2 regions of the Vibrio sp. 1078-1 genome follow, and region 1 is predicted to be linked to the other one. Evidence: riboswitches for the same ligand, from Rfam matches in the RefSeq annotation. Region 1 holds a riboswitch; the other holds the start of a gene.
The links. A riboswitch is a leader RNA that binds a small molecule or an ion and turns the genes downstream of it on or off. The one in region 1 is predicted to bind lysine.
Positions count from the first base shown of each region.

Region 2: linked by a shared signal. The riboswitch ahead of lysC (lysine-sensitive aspartokinase 3) and the one ahead of tet(35) (tetracycline efflux Na+/H+ antiporter family transporter Tet(35)) in region 1 are both predicted to bind lysine.

Region 1 covers NZ_JAWOWM010000002.1:227,140-235,722, reverse strand. Annotated here, with positions in the region: gene hisB (bifunctional histidinol-phosphatase/imidazoleglycerol-phosphate dehydratase HisB) at 1-43, opposite strand, end outside; gene hisC (histidinol-phosphate transaminase) at 113-1,153, opposite strand; gene hisD (histidinol dehydrogenase) at 1,166-2,458, opposite strand; gene hisG (ATP phosphoribosyltransferase) at 2,464-3,360, opposite strand; His leader region at 3,414-3,551, opposite strand; gene tet(35) (tetracycline efflux Na+/H+ antiporter family transporter Tet(35)) at 3,732-5,333, opposite strand; lysine riboswitch at 5,443-5,625, opposite strand; gene R7190_RS04975 (H-NS family nucleoid-associated regulatory protein) at 6,208-6,615, shown strand; gene R7190_RS04970 (inosine/guanosine kinase) at 6,744-8,048, opposite strand; gene R7190_RS04965 (hypothetical protein) at 8,166-8,435, opposite strand.
Region 2 covers NZ_JAWOWM010000015.1:1,609-10,191, forward strand. Annotated here, with positions in the region: gene R7190_RS20820 (cation:proton antiporter) at 1-518, opposite strand, end outside; gene metH (methionine synthase) at 710-4,390, shown strand; gene lysC (lysine-sensitive aspartokinase 3) at 4,477-5,829, opposite strand; lysine riboswitch at 5,931-6,109, opposite strand; gene R7190_RS20835 (pyridoxal-phosphate-dependent aminotransferase family protein) at 6,330-7,451, shown strand; gene R7190_RS20840 (PglL family O-oligosaccharyltransferase) at 7,511-8,583, opposite strand, start outside.

The DNA.
Region 1 (8,583 bases):
TGCCATCACGGTCGATAAAAAGGATTTTTTGTTGTTTGCTCACTCGAACTTCCTTATTGCTATTCTTTTGGCGCTCCCGCTATTGAGCGAGAGCGATAAATTCTGTCTCTATTTATGCGTAGTAGTTTCTGATAAATCCAAGCGTTTTTTCGCACTCGTCACGGTTACCCACACTGATACGCACACAGTTTTCAATTGGCGAGTTACGCAAAATAATGCCCGTATCCCAAGCCGCTTTGAAAAGGTCATCGCCATCTGGGAATTTCACCAATAGGTAGTTCCCCCACCCTTCAAACACTTCCAAGTCCGGAATCATTGAAAGGCCAACTTGCAAGTAAGCACGGTTTGCATTCAAATCGAGAACTTGAAACTTCGCTCGCGCTAAACCAGCTTCCGAAAGCGCCTGAGTCGCAATTTCTGCCACTGGAACTGGGACTGGGTAAGGTGCGATAACTTTAAGAAGTACATTAATCAGCTCTTCGTTCGCAAGCGTAAATCCACAACGTAGACCTGCAAGCGCAAAAGCTTTCGACAGAGTACGCAGAATTGCAAGGTTCGGGTATTGCGCCAGTAGGTCTACCGTTGACGCTTCTGGACAAAAATCGATGTACGCTTCATCCATCACCACGATTGCACGGTCTTTTGTCATCTCAAGCAGAGACACAATGTCCTCACGCTTAACCAAGTTACCTGTTGGGTTGTTTGGCGAACATACAAAAACCAGTTTCACGTTATCCAGATTAGCTTCGATGCCTGCAAGGTCTAGTTGCCAATCTGACGTTAGCGGCACGGTTTTGCGCTCTACACCGATGGTTTCTGCACTGATGGCGTACATACCGTAAGTCGGTGGGCAGTAAAGAATCGCATCTTCACCCGGCTCACAGAATGCACGAATTAACAACTCAATACCTTCATCCGCACCACGAGATGTTAATGTTTGCTCTGGTTTCACACCCGCATAGGCTGCGTAAGCAGAAATCAGTTCTTTAGGCTGACATTCGCTGTAACGATTAAGACGAGCGAAGTCTGTTTTGTATTCATTATTGAATGGTGATTCGTTGGCGTTTAGCCATACGTCACCGGTACCACCAATTCGACGAGCCGACATATAAGGGGTAAGTTGTTGGACTTGTTTGCGCGCTAGCTTTTCCATCTCAATATCCTCTTACTTAGCTGCCAGTTTTTCTACGCGAATGGTCACTGCACGTTTGTGTGCATCCAGACCTTCTGCTTCCGCCATGGTGACCACCGTTGGTGCAAGGTTCTTTAGACCATCAGCAGACAGCTCTTGAACCGTCATACGTTTCGAAAAGTCCGCTAAGCCTAAGCTTGAATACGTGCGTGTGTAACCGTAAGTAGGAAGAACGTGGTTAGTGCCCGATGCATAATCACCTGCTGATTCAGGCGACCAATCACCTAGGAAGATAGAACCTGCGTTATCTAATAGAGGTAGAAGCTCACGAGGGTTCTTAGTCTGAACAATCAAGTGCTCAGGACCGTAGTAATTGGAAATAGAAACTGACTGCGTCATCGACTCAGAAATAATGATCAAGCTTGATGCCAGAGCCTTTTCTGCGATGTCTGCACGAGATAGCTCCTTAAGCTGACGTTGAACCACATCCGTCACTTGATCAGCAATCACAGGAGAAGGAGTCACAAGTACCACTTGAGAATCAGGACCGTGTTCCGCTTGGCTCAAAAGATCCGCAGCGATAAAGTCTGCATCTGCGGTTTCATCGGCAATTACAAGAACTTCTGATGGACCTGCTGGCATATCAATCGCAGCACCACGGAAATCATTACTTACCTGACGTTTTGCTTCGGTCACGTAAGCGTTGCCCGGACCAAAGATCTTATCTACTTTCGATACCGTCTCGGTGCCATAAGCCATTGCAGCAACTGCTTGGCCACCACCGACGTTGTACACTTCATCAATGCCACACAGTTTCGCGACATAAAGGATCTCATCAGCGATTGGCGGTGGAGAACAAAGAACGACTTTACGACAACCTGCAATTTTTGCAGGAACGCCGAGCATCAAAACAGTCGATGGCAAAGGCGCACTGCCACCCGGAATGTACAAACCCACTTTTTGAATTGGGCGTGTTACTTGTTCACAAAGGACACCTGGCTGGGTTTCCACCTTGATCGGTTGCGGCTTTTGCGCTTTGTGGAACTTAGAAATATTGGCGTAAGCTTGCTCTAATGCGCTCTTCATTGACTCTGACAAACGCTCTGACGCTGCCTTAATTTCCTGAGAAGAAACACGAATGGATTCAGGCTTAACACGGTCAAACTTTTCTGTCAGCTCAATAAGAGCAGAGTCACCTTCTTCTCGAACTTTAGCAATAACTTCGGCCACAGCAGTGGTGATATTGGCACCTTCTGCAATAGCAGGGCGCTCCAAAATAGAGTCTTGCTGATTCTCACTTAATGATTGCCAAACGACTGTTCTCATGATGCTTACTCCATCATTTTTTCAATTGGTAGAACGAGAATTGAACTTGCGCCCAACTCTTTCAGCTGTTCCATTGTTTCCCAGAACAGGTTTTCAGAACTCACTAAGTGAACAGCCATTTTCTGCTTATCTGCAGAAAGAGGAAGAACAGTTGGGTCTTCAGCACCTGGCAGTAGTGCTTTAATTTGATCTAACTTCTCTGCTGGGGCGTGAAGCATAATGTACTTAGATTCTTTCGCTTGCTGCACGCCTTGCATGCGAGTTAACAGCTTTTCGATTAGCGCCACTTTGTCTGCGTCGAACTCACCTGTGCGTTGAATCAATGTCGCTTTTGATTTGAAGATAATTTCAGCTTCTTTAAGGCCGTTCGCTTCCAGTGTTGCACCTGTAGAAACCAAATCAGCGATAGCATCAGCGAGACCCGCGCGAGGCGCAACTTCTACAGAGCCTGTCAGCATACATGTAGAGAATGGAACGCCGGCTTCATCCATGTACGCTTTTAGAAGTTGAGGATACGTTGTAGCAATACGCTTGCCAGCTAAGTCTTGTGGACCGTTGTACTCTTCGTCCTTGTCGATTGCGATAGATAAACGACAGCCACCAAAATCAAGTCGACGAAGCTGAACAAACTCGCAGGGTTCACCTAATGCTTTGCGGTCAAGGCGAACTTCTTCTAGTTCATTTTCGCCAATAAAGCCAAGGTCAACCACGCCATCCATAATTAAACCTGGGATGTCGTCGTCACGAACCAAGAGTAAATCAATTGGCATATTTTCAGAATGGACAACTAAACGCTCGCCCATTACGTTGAACTTTACGCCGCACTGTTTTAGTAGAGCTTGACTCTCTTTGCTAAGACGACCTTTTTTCTGAATTGCGATTCTTAAACGTTGTGTTTGCATTGCTTTGTCCCTATGCAAGATTTTGATATCTAAGTATTTTTCAAACTAATAAAACTAAAAAACCCTCGGGAGATTGAAGTCTCCCGAGGGTTTAAAATCTGCTTTTACTTTGATTTTACCTCCGGGAGTTTCCTGCCTCCCGGGTATGCGTACATCGCCCGAAAGACTAGATTGGGTGATGATGGTGATGAATGTTCATTACAAAATTACGCATACTTATTTCAAGGCTCTTCTCATTTGCTTTGTTACCAACCACACTAACCAAGCTGATTACTTTTTTCAACCCTTAATTTTAAAAAAATTCGAATTGTATAATACAAATAAAAAAGGAGGCCGAAGCCTCCTACAATTTCACCTTTTAAATCAGTGAATTACGCACTCTGGCAAGACGCTATTTTAGACTTTGAAAGCCATGACAAAATAGCGCAAACGATAACGAATGTTATCGACGCTGCAATAAACGAAAACGCAATTGAAGCAGTCATACCAAGGGCAATAAAGCCCACGCATGAAACAAGCGCGACTGATAATGCATAAGGTAGCTGTGTTGATACGTGATCAATGTGGTTACAACGTGCACCCGTCGATGACAAGATAGTCGTATCTGAGATTGGTGAACAATGGTCACCGAATACCGCACCAGCTAAAACCGCACTCAGCATCGGTAGCATTAGCGCTACGTCTGTTGCGCCAGCCATGTCACCCGCGATTGGTAGCATAATGCCGAACGTACCCCATGAAGTACCTGTTGAGAACGCCATTAGGCCAGACAACAAGAATAGGATAACTGGTAGCCAGTGTGGGTTAATGTTGCCCTGCGCCATTGTCGAAAGGTAAGTACCAGTCTTCATATCACCGATAACAGAACCAATGGTCCAGGCAAATACTAAGATTAGAATCGCACCAAACATAGACTTAGCACCAATCCAAAGTGTACGTGCGATCTCAGCCATTGGTAGACCTTGCTTCACAACAGTAAACAGTGCAACAGCTAAGCCAAGCAAGCTACCGTAGATTAGTGATGTACCTACATCTGTATTTTCAAAAGCACCAAGAAGCGCAAACTCCTTACCATCAGCAGCCAATGCTTGGCCACCCGTGTAAAGCATTGAAGCGATAGTCGCGATAATCAGCGTTACGATAGGAAGTATCAAATCTGACACTTTACCCTTTTCACTTTCACGGATATCTAGCTCTTCGTTTAGGTCATGCGCTTCTTGCGAGTCATTTTCTTTGTCTTTATCAAAGCCACGACCTTGCGATGCAGAGATTTCATGCTCACGCATTTTACCAATATCAAGACCAAACCACGCAACAGCGAACACCATTAGCAGCGCAAAAACGGCGTAGAAGTTCATTGGGATAAGACGAACATATGCGCCAAGAGCCGAATACTCTGTGATCCCATGTGAGACTAAGATCCCGCCAATAATAGTAATAATGTAAGCACCCCAGCTAGAAGCAGGCATAATTACACACATTGGAGCGGCGGTTGAGTCTAGAATGTACGCAAGCTTAGCGCGAGACACATAAAAGCGATCGGTTACTGGGCGAGAGATCGCACCAACAGCAAGGCTATTAAAGTAATCATCGACAAAAATGAATACGCCTAAAAAGGCGGCAAGAAGTTTGGAGCCGCGTTTACTCTTCACTCGAGATTGTGCCCATTCAGCAAAAGCACGAGTACCGCCAGATAGCGTTAATAAAGCTGTTGTCATACCTAATAAGATTAGGAAACCAACAATGCTCATGTTCCAAGTGTTAATTCCGCCATCTTCAATAAAGACAGAAGAAACTTGAGAACTGACGTAACCTGCGGTGTCGCTGATAGACCAGCTATTAAGTAGCACCGCACCTAGCACGATACCTACACCCAAGGAAACTAATACACGTCGAGTCAAAATCGCCAAAGTCAAAGCGACAATAGGTGGCAATAATGAAACAGGAGAACTAGAAAAATCTATTAAATTCATGATCTTCAAAAACCAAAGTTTGGCTAGAGATCTACTGCAGACAAGTCACGTAGCATACGATACGTGCTCATGTTGAACTTAGCGACAGGGAAGCGAACACTCCACCCAACCCTACAGTAGCGCTCCATAGTTTAATGTGAATATATACTATGGCAGTGTTGTTCCTTTCAGATACAACCCCAGCAAGTAACTTTGATGAGTTACTTACTTCGGCAATCTTCGCCTTCCACTATTATTCATTGGCATCACCCCAATAATAGCTACTCTTCGAGACCGCGCCTCTACGGCAACAACAAACAATTAACCACTAACTGTACAAATTAACAACAAATTGTCTGCAATATTGCATCAGGTGGCAGCCATTGTACTTATGATGAGAGTCAATGCAACACATCAAACTAAATTAAACAAATAAATAATGACTGAGATAATTTATAAACCTTGCCTACTTCCATAAGTTTTGTGCAACTGAAATCACATCAATCATGTTATTTATGAAACATTATTACTACCTTAGAAATATCATGGTTTATCTTATATCAATAAATTAAGGATATATGACACAGCATTAAAGATGGATGCTTCATATTTTTAAGTAATAACTCAAATTTTTTTATAAAAAACCAAGCTATCACTCTCTCTATACAATAATGATTGTTGATTTTAGTTCTCATCTAATAATGATTTATTTCGAGTGTAATAATATTAATTGCTTTAAAAAATAGTCAAATTTAAACAAAATCTTGATTTAGCATTTGCACATAAGGAAAAGATAAAGTTAAATATAAGGACTCTTTGTTTATTTATAGATTGGCATTATTTAATCGTAACGATAAAAAGTGCCCAACACATTAACCTTTTAATAGGAATCGTTATGTCAGAGCTGACTAAAACCCTTCTAAATATCCGTAGCCTTCGTGCATTTTCTCGTGAGCTGACTCTAGAACAATTGGAAGAAGCTCTAGATAAACTCACTACTGTCGTAGATGAGCGTCGTGAAGCAGAAGAAGCAGAACGCGCAGCACAAGCAGAGCAAGAAGCTAAGCTTGCAGAGATTGCTGAGAAAATCGCTCAAGACGGTATTGACGTAGAAGCACTTATTACTGCGCTATCTGGCGAAACTAAGACGAAAGGCAAAGCGAAGCGCGCACCTCGCCCTGCTAAATACAAATACACAGATTCAAACGGTAATGAGAAAACTTGGACTGGCCAAGGTCGTACACCTTCGGCGATTCAAGAGCAACTTGATGCAGGTAAATCTCTGGATGAGTTCCTAATCTAGATCCGTGCTATTTTTTAAAAGGCTCCCATAGGGAGCCTTTTTTATTTAAACCATTACAAATAAAAAAGGCACATTTCTTAATGTGCCTTTTACTTTAGTTACAGAATAGTTAATTAAATCGCTTCGTATTAACGTTCCCAGTATGCTTCTTCTAGGCTATCTTCTCGCTCAGGAAGTCCGCGCGACAATCGTGGTGAATGTTGCACGAGAACTTCGTAGCTAGCACGGTTTGCGTATTTGCAGACTTGAGAAAAAGAAGAGTAAGTTAAATACTCGTTACTGTGCTTGCTTGAATTAGGCACATTTTCTTTATGGTATTTATTTGCTGCCATATCATGAAGAACAGCAGATAACGCAGCATCACCTGCGCCATTTGTATTCTTAATTTTTTCTGGGCCACCCATATATGGCGAGATATGCGAGTACACTTTTATTGGCGTCTCGCATGAGTCTTTTTTCGCCGGACGACTGAATTCATAACGATTAAATTCAGCAATTGACCCTGGAAGTAATGGCAAAGAAGTTTCGCGCTTCGCGCTATCCTCCGTATACCCAGCCATAAATAGACCTACAGGACCCGCCGTGCACAATACTAGATCAGCCCACTCCAATGTTTTATCAGACGCAGCAAGTGGATCAGATTCCCCCGTCAGTGCTTCTGCTTCATCTTCATTCATCGCAACGACTGAAACGTTATCTCGAATGAATTCTTGCCAATATTTAGGGTCATCTTGAATAACAAACTTTGTGCCTAAAGTCAGAACAACAGGCACATCATTCTTTTTCGCGTACTCAATTGCTTTCATTGTTGCTTCCGGCATTGGGTCGCCGTCTTTGCAACGTACTAGATATGACGTCAGTACAAGTGCTGATGCATTTTTAAAGATTTTCTCTGGAATGCTATCAGGATGGAGTTGGTTCATTTGCCCTTCGCTGATAGCAAAAGTACGTTCACCGTCTTCTGTGATAAGAGCAAAACAACGGCCAATTGCACCATCTACACCTTGTAGGTAGTTCAAGTCCATGCGGCTTGATGTATTACAAAGATAACGGTAACCGTAGCTGCCAATCTTAATATCCTGGCTCATCACTCCAAGTAGTGTGGAGCGGTCATCCGCTAGCACGGAGTAGTTATGTAGCGTGTTACCAATTGTACCGCCCGCATACTCATTGGTAATCAAGTTCTCTTCTTTCAGTTGCTGGTATAACTCTTCTGCTCTTTCGTCATCGATAACCAGAGAGTGACCTTTACTCAGACCGTACTTTTCAATCACATCCGTTGTAACTTTTGCTTCAATATCAACCAAGGTTTGGTCAATACCAATGATGTGAGTGCGCGTCATCTTCTTGCTTTCTTGTGCTTGGCTCACCAGCGGGTCACGAGCATGAACAGGAAAATAGTGCTTCGATTTGCGTTGTCCAGGAAATTTCATATTGTCAGTCTGAGTAAGGGGATGAAAAGGAGAGCGGATTCTATACCGCTAATAATAAAGCAGCAATAAAAGCGATTATAGCAAACGTTTGCTGACTACTTTTTTCTTTTAGGTGGCTTATTCACCTTCCATAAAGCTGAGATCTGGTAGTTGCTCAAGGTGCTCGCTATAACGCTTTAGGTTGAACTCACCCTCATTCTTCATTACATCAAAAATCTCAATTGACATCGCACATGCCATCATCGCAACCGCATCTTCACGTGGTGTGCCAGTCATCATTAAACGCATAAGGGTTTCTTTTACTTTAAGCGGGTTACCATCTTCGAGCTGATTTTCAACAATTTCAATCAACTCACTTTCTTGCATAAATTGGTTTTCTTCTGTCATTTGATGTTTCCTCTTGGATTTTGGCCAACTATGCCATATATACCTCTTCTATACTTGCGAAATTACTCGTTCGAATCTTTGTTGAAGAAAAATCCAGCGAAACGAATTGTGATTTCGATCTCGGATCTGTCACCGGTCTGTGGATTCT
Region 2 (8,583 bases), on a different contig from region 1:
AAGAGCGATTCTCCTTCAATCTGAGTGGAGATACGTTTAGGAGCATCGAGTTTTTTCACAATAGCCAATACAGCGATTGGGTCAGTTGGCGATATTAGAGCACCAAATAGTAAGCAGTAGACCAAATCAAATTGGATGCCAATTAACTGACAAAACCCATACAGCGCAAATCCAATAAAGAACGTAGAAAACAGTGTAGCTCCAAGGGCTAAAACAGTGATCTCCCACTTTTGATCTTTAAGGTTCGGGAGTTTGATGCCTAGTCCACCAGCAAATAGTAAGAAGCCAAGAATGCCTTTGAGCAAGAAATCTTCGAAGTTAATCCTTGTGACCGTCTCCGTTGCAATTTCGGTGAGATGGAACCAGTTGTTTTGACCCGCAATTAAGATTAGAAGTGAAAGCACCATTGAACCTGCGGTAATCGCAATGGTGGTTTGCATCTTTCCTATCTTGCTGTTTACAAAAGCAATTAGCATCGCAGCTGCGGATAGAAAACATAAAGTATGATAGACCGACATAGAGCTCTCTATTTGTAACATTTTATGAATGGAATTCTCGGCTGATGCTGCTTAAATAGCAAACATTTTTTCGTGATTATTTTGCAAGTTAAGAAGGATATAAAATAATCATTAATTCTACGTTTAGACGTCTAGACTCCTGAAGTTTGTGTGATAGGATGGAAAGATAACTAAAGGAATGAGGCTGTACTGTGGGAAGTAACGTAATACAACAGATTGAAGCTCAATTGAAGCAACGTATTCTTTTGATTGATGGTGGTATGGGAACCATGATTCAAGGGTACAAACTTGAAGAGCAAGACTATCGAGGAACGCGCTTTGCGGATTGGCATTGTGATCTAAAAGGTAACAACGACCTGTTGGTTCTAAGTCAGCCTCAACTTATCAAGGAAATTCACGCTGCATATTTAGAAGCGGGTGCAGATATTCTCGAAACCAACACGTTTAACGCAACAACCATTGCGATGGCTGACTACGAGATGGAAAGCCTAAGTGAAGAAATTAACTTTGCTGCTGCCAAGCTTGCACGTGAAGTTGCAGACGAATGGACCGCAAAAACACCCGATAAACCGCGTTATGTCGCAGGGGTTTTAGGGCCGACGAACCGCACTTGTTCTATCTCTCCTGATGTAAACGACCCTGGATATCGAAATGTTTCTTTCGACGAGTTAGTTGAGGCTTACTCTGAATCGACTCGAGCGCTGATTAAAGGTGGTTCTGATCTTATTCTTATCGAGACCATCTTCGATACTCTTAACGCTAAGGCTTGTTCATTTGCTGTTGAAAGTGTGTTTGAAGAGATGGGTATTGAGTTACCTGTGATGATCTCGGGGACTATTACTGATGCTTCCGGTAGAACATTATCCGGTCAAACCACAGAAGCGTTTTACAACTCATTACGTCATGTTAAACCGATTTCGTTTGGTTTGAACTGTGCACTTGGCCCGGATGAACTGCGTCCTTATGTTGAAGAGCTCTCGCGTATATCAGAATCTTTTGTTTCCGCTCACCCAAATGCTGGGCTTCCGAATGCATTCGGCGAATACGATTTGTCGCCAGAAGATATGGCTAAGCATGTTAAAGAGTGGGCTCAAAGTGGCTTTTTAAACTTGATTGGTGGGTGTTGTGGTACAACTCCTGAGCACATTCGCCAAATGGCACTCGCGGTTGAAAATATCGCCCCTCGTCAATTACCTGAACTTCCCGTTGCTTGTCGCTTGTCTGGCCTAGAGCCACTCGCTATTGATAAAGACTCTTTATTTATCAATGTCGGTGAGCGTACGAATGTAACCGGTTCTGCGCGTTTTAAGCGCTTGATTAAAGAAGAGCTGTACGATGAAGCGCTCGATGTGGCTCGTCAACAAGTTGAAAATGGCGCTCAAATTATCGATATCAACATGGATGAAGGCATGTTGGATGCACAAGCTTGTATGGTTCGCTTTTTAAACCTTTGTGCGTCAGAACCTGAAATCTCAAAAGTACCAATCATGGTTGACTCTTCCAAGTGGGAGGTTATTGAAGCCGGTCTTAAGTGCATCCAAGGCAAAGGCATTGTTAACTCGATCTCTCTCAAAGAAGGCAAAGAGAAATTCGTTGAACAAGCTAAGTTGATCCGCCGTTACGGTGCGGCTGTGATTGTGATGGCGTTTGATGAGATTGGGCAAGCAGATACACGTGAGCGCAAAGTAGAAATTTGTACCAACGCTTACCGAATTCTTGTTGATGAAGTGGGCTTTCCACCAGAAGACATCATTTTTGACCCAAACATTTTTGCCATTGCTACGGGGATCGAGGAGCATAATAACTACGCGGTGGATTTCATTGAAGCCGTTGGCGATATCAAACGTGATTTACCACATGCGATGATCTCGGGTGGTGTTTCTAACGTCTCATTCTCTTTCCGTGGCAATAACTATGTACGTGAAGCGATTCACGCGGTGTTCCTCTACCACTGTTTTAAAAATGGTATGGATATGGGGATTGTGAATGCGGGTCAGTTAGAAATCTACGATAACGTGCCTGAAAAATTGCGTGAGGCTGTGGAAGATGTCGTTCTTAACCGTCGTGATGACGCCACTGAGAGATTGTTAGATATCGCGGCGGAATATGCAGGCAAAGGGGTAGGTAAAGAGGAGGATGCCTCTGCACTTGAGTGGAGAACTTGGCCTGTTGAAAAGCGCTTAGAGCACGCGTTAGTGAAAGGAATAACTGAGTTCATCGTTGATGATACCGAAGAGGCTCGTGTCAACGCTTCAAAGCCATTAGAGGTGATTGAAGGCCCATTAATGGATGGGATGAACGTCGTCGGAGACTTGTTTGGTGAAGGTAAAATGTTCCTTCCTCAGGTCGTAAAATCTGCACGAGTGATGAAGCAAGCAGTCGCGCATCTGGAGCCCTACATCAATGCAGAAAAGCAGGTGGGACAAACAAACGGTAAGATTTTGCTAGCGACGGTCAAAGGTGATGTACATGATATCGGGAAAAATATCGTTGGCGTTGTATTGCAGTGCAATAACTACGAAATTATCGATCTTGGTGTCATGGTTCCTTGCGAAAAGATCTTAAAAGTAGCGCAAGAAGAGAACGTCGATATTATTGGTTTATCAGGGTTGATCACACCTTCATTAGACGAAATGGTGCATGTTGCAAAAGAGATGGAGCGTCTCGACTTTAACTTACCTCTTCTCATCGGTGGCGCAACAACGTCAAAAGCCCATACAGCAGTTAAGATTGAGAAAAATTACAAGCATCCAGTGGTTTACGTGAACAACGCCTCACGTGCAGTGGGCGTATGTACTTCTCTTCTGTCTGATGAACGTCGCCCTGAATTTGTTGAAAAACTTGAAGCTGATTACGAACGAGTACGTGATCAACATAATCGAAAGAAACCGAGAACCAAACCAGTGACATTAGAAGCTGCTCGAGCGAATAAAGTTGCTATCGATTGGGAAGCTTATACTCCTCCAGTGCCTGTTAAGCCTGGCATTCATATCTTCGATGATTTTGATGTGGCTATATTACGTCAATACATCGATTGGACACCATTCTTTATGACTTGGTCACTTGTGGGTAAGTATCCAACAATTTTCCAACATGAAGAAGTTGGTGAAGAAGCAAAACGTTTATTCGAAGATGCCCACGAGATACTTGATCGAGTTGAGCGAGAAGGCCTGTTAAAAGCGCGTGGAATGTGTGGCTTATTCCCTGCTGCGAGCGTGGGGGACGACATTGAAGTTTATGCTGATGAAACTCGTACCGACGTTGTGAAAGTATTACGTAACTTGCGACAACAGACCGAGAAACCAAAAGGATTCAACTATTGTTTATCCGACTACATCGCACCTAAAGAGTCGGGTAAGCATGATTGGATAGGGGCATTTGCTGTCACTGGTGGTATTGGTGAACGAGAGCTTGCTGATGAATACAAAGCACAGGGAGATGATTACAACGCAATTATGATTCAAGCGGTGGCGGATCGCCTAGCCGAAGCGTTTGCTGAGTATTTGCATGAGCGTGTCCGTAAAGAAATTTGGGGTTATGCAGCTGATGAAGATTTATCTAACGATGATCTCATTCGTGAAAAATACCAAGGTATTCGCCCTGCGCCGGGTTATCCCGCGTGTCCTGAACATACTGAAAAAGGACCGCTTTGGGAGTTACTTAATGTGGAAGAGAACATTGGTATGACTCTAACCTCCAGCTATGCAATGTATCCGGGCGCGTCAGTCTCTGGTTGGTATTTCTCTCATCCTGACTCACGTTACTTTGCGATCGCACAGATCCAAGAAGATCAGTTAGAGAGTTACGCCGATCGTAAGGGGTGGGATAGGATCGAGGCTGAAAAATGGTTAGGGCCAAACATTAACGGTTAAATTGATGTTTACCTCGTCCAAATGTAACAACTAATGAAACGACAAAGGGCTGCAAATACGCAGCCCTTTGTTTTATTGAGTTGAACTTACTTCTCAAACAACTCAGTGTGGAGTTTTTGTATGGCTTGTTTCGATACCGATTCATGGAGCAAGAAGCATAAGTTGTGAGGGCTAGCGCCATAACAAATCATGCGTAGGTTAAAATCTTCTAGCGTGCCAAAAACCTGTTTCGCGTAGCCTTTACTCTCACTCATGTTGTTTCCAATGAGAGCAACGAGGCATAGGTCATGTTCAACTTCTACCTTACATAACTCTTCTAACTCTTCTCGTGCAGCTTGCGGCAGCTGTGGTGCTCCGCCAGAGGTATCAGTTTGATCAAGTGTTAACGATACACTGATTTCAGATGTCGTGATCAAATCGACAGAGATCTTATGCTTTGCAAGGATCTCAAAGACCTTTGCTAAAAAACCGTATGCGTGGAACATATTGGCGCTGCGTAGCGTTACCATGGTTTGGTTACAACGCAAAGCTAGCGCACGGAATAACGGTGAGCTTTCGACTTGGTGGCGAATCCAAGTTCCCCCTTTTTCTGGCTCTTTCGATGACCCTACAAATACCGGAATGTCGTGGCGCAATGCAGGTACTAGCGTAGAAGGGTGAAGGATTTTAGCGCCAAAGTTAGCCATTTCTGAAGCTTCACTAAAGCTGATCTCAGGAATTGGTGAGGCTTTTGGTGCAATTCGCGGGTCTGTTGTGTAGATTCCCGGAACATCAGTCCAGATTTCTAGCCCTGCCGCTTTAACGCTCTCAGCAATTAAGGCGGCGCTGTAATCGCTGCCCCCTCGACCTAATGTTGTTGTATTACCGGCTTCGTCAGATCCTATGAAGCCTTGAGTAACAACAACGGATTGTTGGCAAAGTGGTACGAGTTTATCTTGCGCAAGCGTCGAAATTGCTTCAATGTTTGGCTCCGCGCGACCAAAGTTGTCATCAGTACGCAACACATCGCGGATATCAAAGCGCACTGCTTGAATGCCTCGCTCACACATTAACTGAGTTAGAATGTGCGTCGACATGAGTTCACCACATGCGACTAAATGATCGGTTAACTTCGCACTAGCTTGGATAGATGCAGCCTCGGCCAGGCTGGTTACGGTATCTAATATGCCATACACCTCGGCAGCAGTTTTCGTGCTGTCTTCGAGCTGAGTTAAAATGGCGTCATGAATGTTGGCCAAATTTTGTAGCAGCTCAGTACGGTGCGTTTGATCCTGAACACCGTTGGCGAGTTCTACCAATAGGTTGGTGACGCCAGAGCAAGCGCTGCTCACGACCAGGCGAGTATTTGGATTGTTTTCGATAATGGTGGCGCAACGACTCATTGCCTCAAAGTTGGCAACACTGGTTCCACCGAATTTAGCTACGTTAAATGCGCTCACTGCGTTCTCCCACGGCTTCCTAAAAAATTGTACATCCAATGTTTAGTGAGAAAAGGAACAGAGCAAAAAGAGAGGTATTTAGAATGCTATTTGAAAAATTTACCCTCAGAAGCCCTTCATCAGACTGCGCTGATGACAGTTGATGGGATTCAGCCCAATTCAACCGACAAGTCAAATCCTGCAACTTTGACTTACCTCGGCACTACTCCCCCTCAATGATTGGTGTTGGAATTGCGGTTCCACAAATCATCTACCTGGGTAGCGCTCCTCTTCTACATAAAGCTCAAACATTGAACGGTTTTGAGGCCTTAATGTCAATCAATATTTCAACCTTTATGGTGTTTTTTATTAACGATTTTGTGACACTGGTTTGACCTCCATACTTACGGCTAATTGCTGATAGAGGAAAAATCTATTAGGGTGAAGAACCCTACACCTGAGCCATGTTATTGAATAGAACTTTTAGAATGCTCAGGATAAAAGATAATCAAGGAGCTGACATGTCGATCCAAAGCTTTATTCCGCCTCACCGTATTTTAATGGGACCTGGTCCTTCTGATATTTATCCTCAAGTGTTACAAGCACTAAGCCGTCCTACGGTAGGTCACCTTGATCCTCTGTTTATCGGTATGATGGATGAGCTCAAGCAGCTATTGAAGTATGCCTTTCAAACTGACAATGAGTTCACTATTGCGGTTTCAGCGCCAGGTAGTGCAGGGATGGAAACCTGCTTTGTAAACTTGATCGAGAAAGGCGATAAAGTGATCGTTTGCCGTAATGGTGTATTTGGTGAACGCATGCGCGAAAATGTCGTCCGTGCTGGTGGTGAAGTTGTTATCGTCGATGATGAATGGGGGACGCCTGTTTCCATTGATAAAGTCGAGCAAGCACTCGAACAGCACCCAGATACAAAAATTCTTGCTTTTGTGCATGCGGAAACCTCAACTGGTGCAGTCAGTGATGCTCAAGCATTGGGTAAGCTCGCGAAACAGCATAATGCATTATCTATTGTTGATGCGGTGACATCGCTTGGTGGTGTGCCGTTAAAAGTGGATGAATGGCAACTGGATGCGGTTTACTCTGGTAGTCAAAAATGTTTGTCATGTGTACCTGGACTCTCACCAGTGACGTTTTCTCCTGCCGCGATTGAAAAGATTCAAGCAAGAACAACACCAGTACAGAGTTGGTTCCTCGATCAGAGTTTAGTTTTGGGGTATTGGAGTGGAGAAGGCAAGCGTAGTTACCATCATACGGCGCCAGTTAATAGCTTGTATGCGCTTCATGAAGCTTTATTGATACTGAAAAATGAAGGATTAGAAAACGCTTGGGCTCGTCACCAACTGATGCATGAAAAACTCAAAAATGGCTTACAAAAGTTAGGATTTGAATTTGTTGTGGACGAAGCCCATCGGTTGCCACAATTAAATGCGATTTACGTGCCTGAAGGAATTGATGAAGCAAAAGTTCGTGCTCACTTGCTAGAAACCTATAACCTAGAAATTGGTGCAGGCCTTGGGGCATTAGCTGGTAAAGCGTGGCGTATTGGCTTAATGGGTTACGGCGCTCGATCTGAAAACGTTGCGCTGTGCTTAAAAGCGTTAGAAGAGTCACTCACTGAATAAAATCATACAGCAATGAGATAAAGAAAAGCGAAGGTCATCCCTTCGCTTTTTGGTACTTATTACTCTGCACCTGAAGTGGGGGCTGGTGAGGCAGAGATTGCTTGAGAAGGTGGTTGGTAATTGACGTCACTGAAATCAATCTTCGGGAACAAAAACTGCGCTTCAGCTCTAATTTGCTCCGCTTTACTTGAGTCATCTAAGCCTTGGTAGGCCAAAATCAAATTATTATAAAATGCAGGGCGAGGCTTATCTTTGATGATTTTTAGCGACCAATCGATATAAGGCTGAATCAAGGTTGCGTCTTGTTGGTACAGCCCAAGGTTTAAAAACGTGCTATAGACATCCCAATCAAACCTGTCTTTCCAAACCACAGGGTTACTGACTTGATTCAGAATATCAGGGTTAGTTGGTCTAGTGGTCTCAAACTTCGTCAATACATAGTTCGTATGTAATGCGCTTACCATGTAAAACGTAAACGCAACGGGAAGTACCAAACTAAAAACACGCAGCAAGCTTTTGGTCACATTACTAAAGCCGACTTGTCGATAACGAGAGACGCGCTGATCGACCCAGTACAGTAGGATAACGAAGATCAACCAATGCACGAGAGAGTGGTAGAAAGGGTATTCCAGTTGTGAGTGCAATACGATAGGTATAAACAAGGCCAGCAACGCAAGACGAGTTCCGCGTTTGGCTTGATAGATTCGATACAGTACCAGTGCCATCGCTAAGAAGATGCCGATTATTGGCAGCAAGCCACCTTCTACTCCCCAGTAAAGTAGCTCATTATGCGGATGATCCATGGCTGGCAAACCTGCTGGGTAATTCTCATTTAGGGCATGTTGACGAGCCGTATACAGCATGTACTCAGATTCAAACTTGCCATATCCATAACCAGTAAAAGGCTTTTCAATCACCATGTCTAATGTTTGCGGAAAAGTATACGCTCGAGGAGACTCCATATTTACTTTTTCTGCGGCTAACCTACCTCCATCAGGAAAGGCAAGATGCATGACAACGACAGAGAGTAAGAGCCCACTTACAAGTGACACAACCCAGCGGATAAAGCGCCCTTTGGTTGCAAAGCGGTACATGTATGGAATGACCAACAACACGGCGATGACCGAGGCTA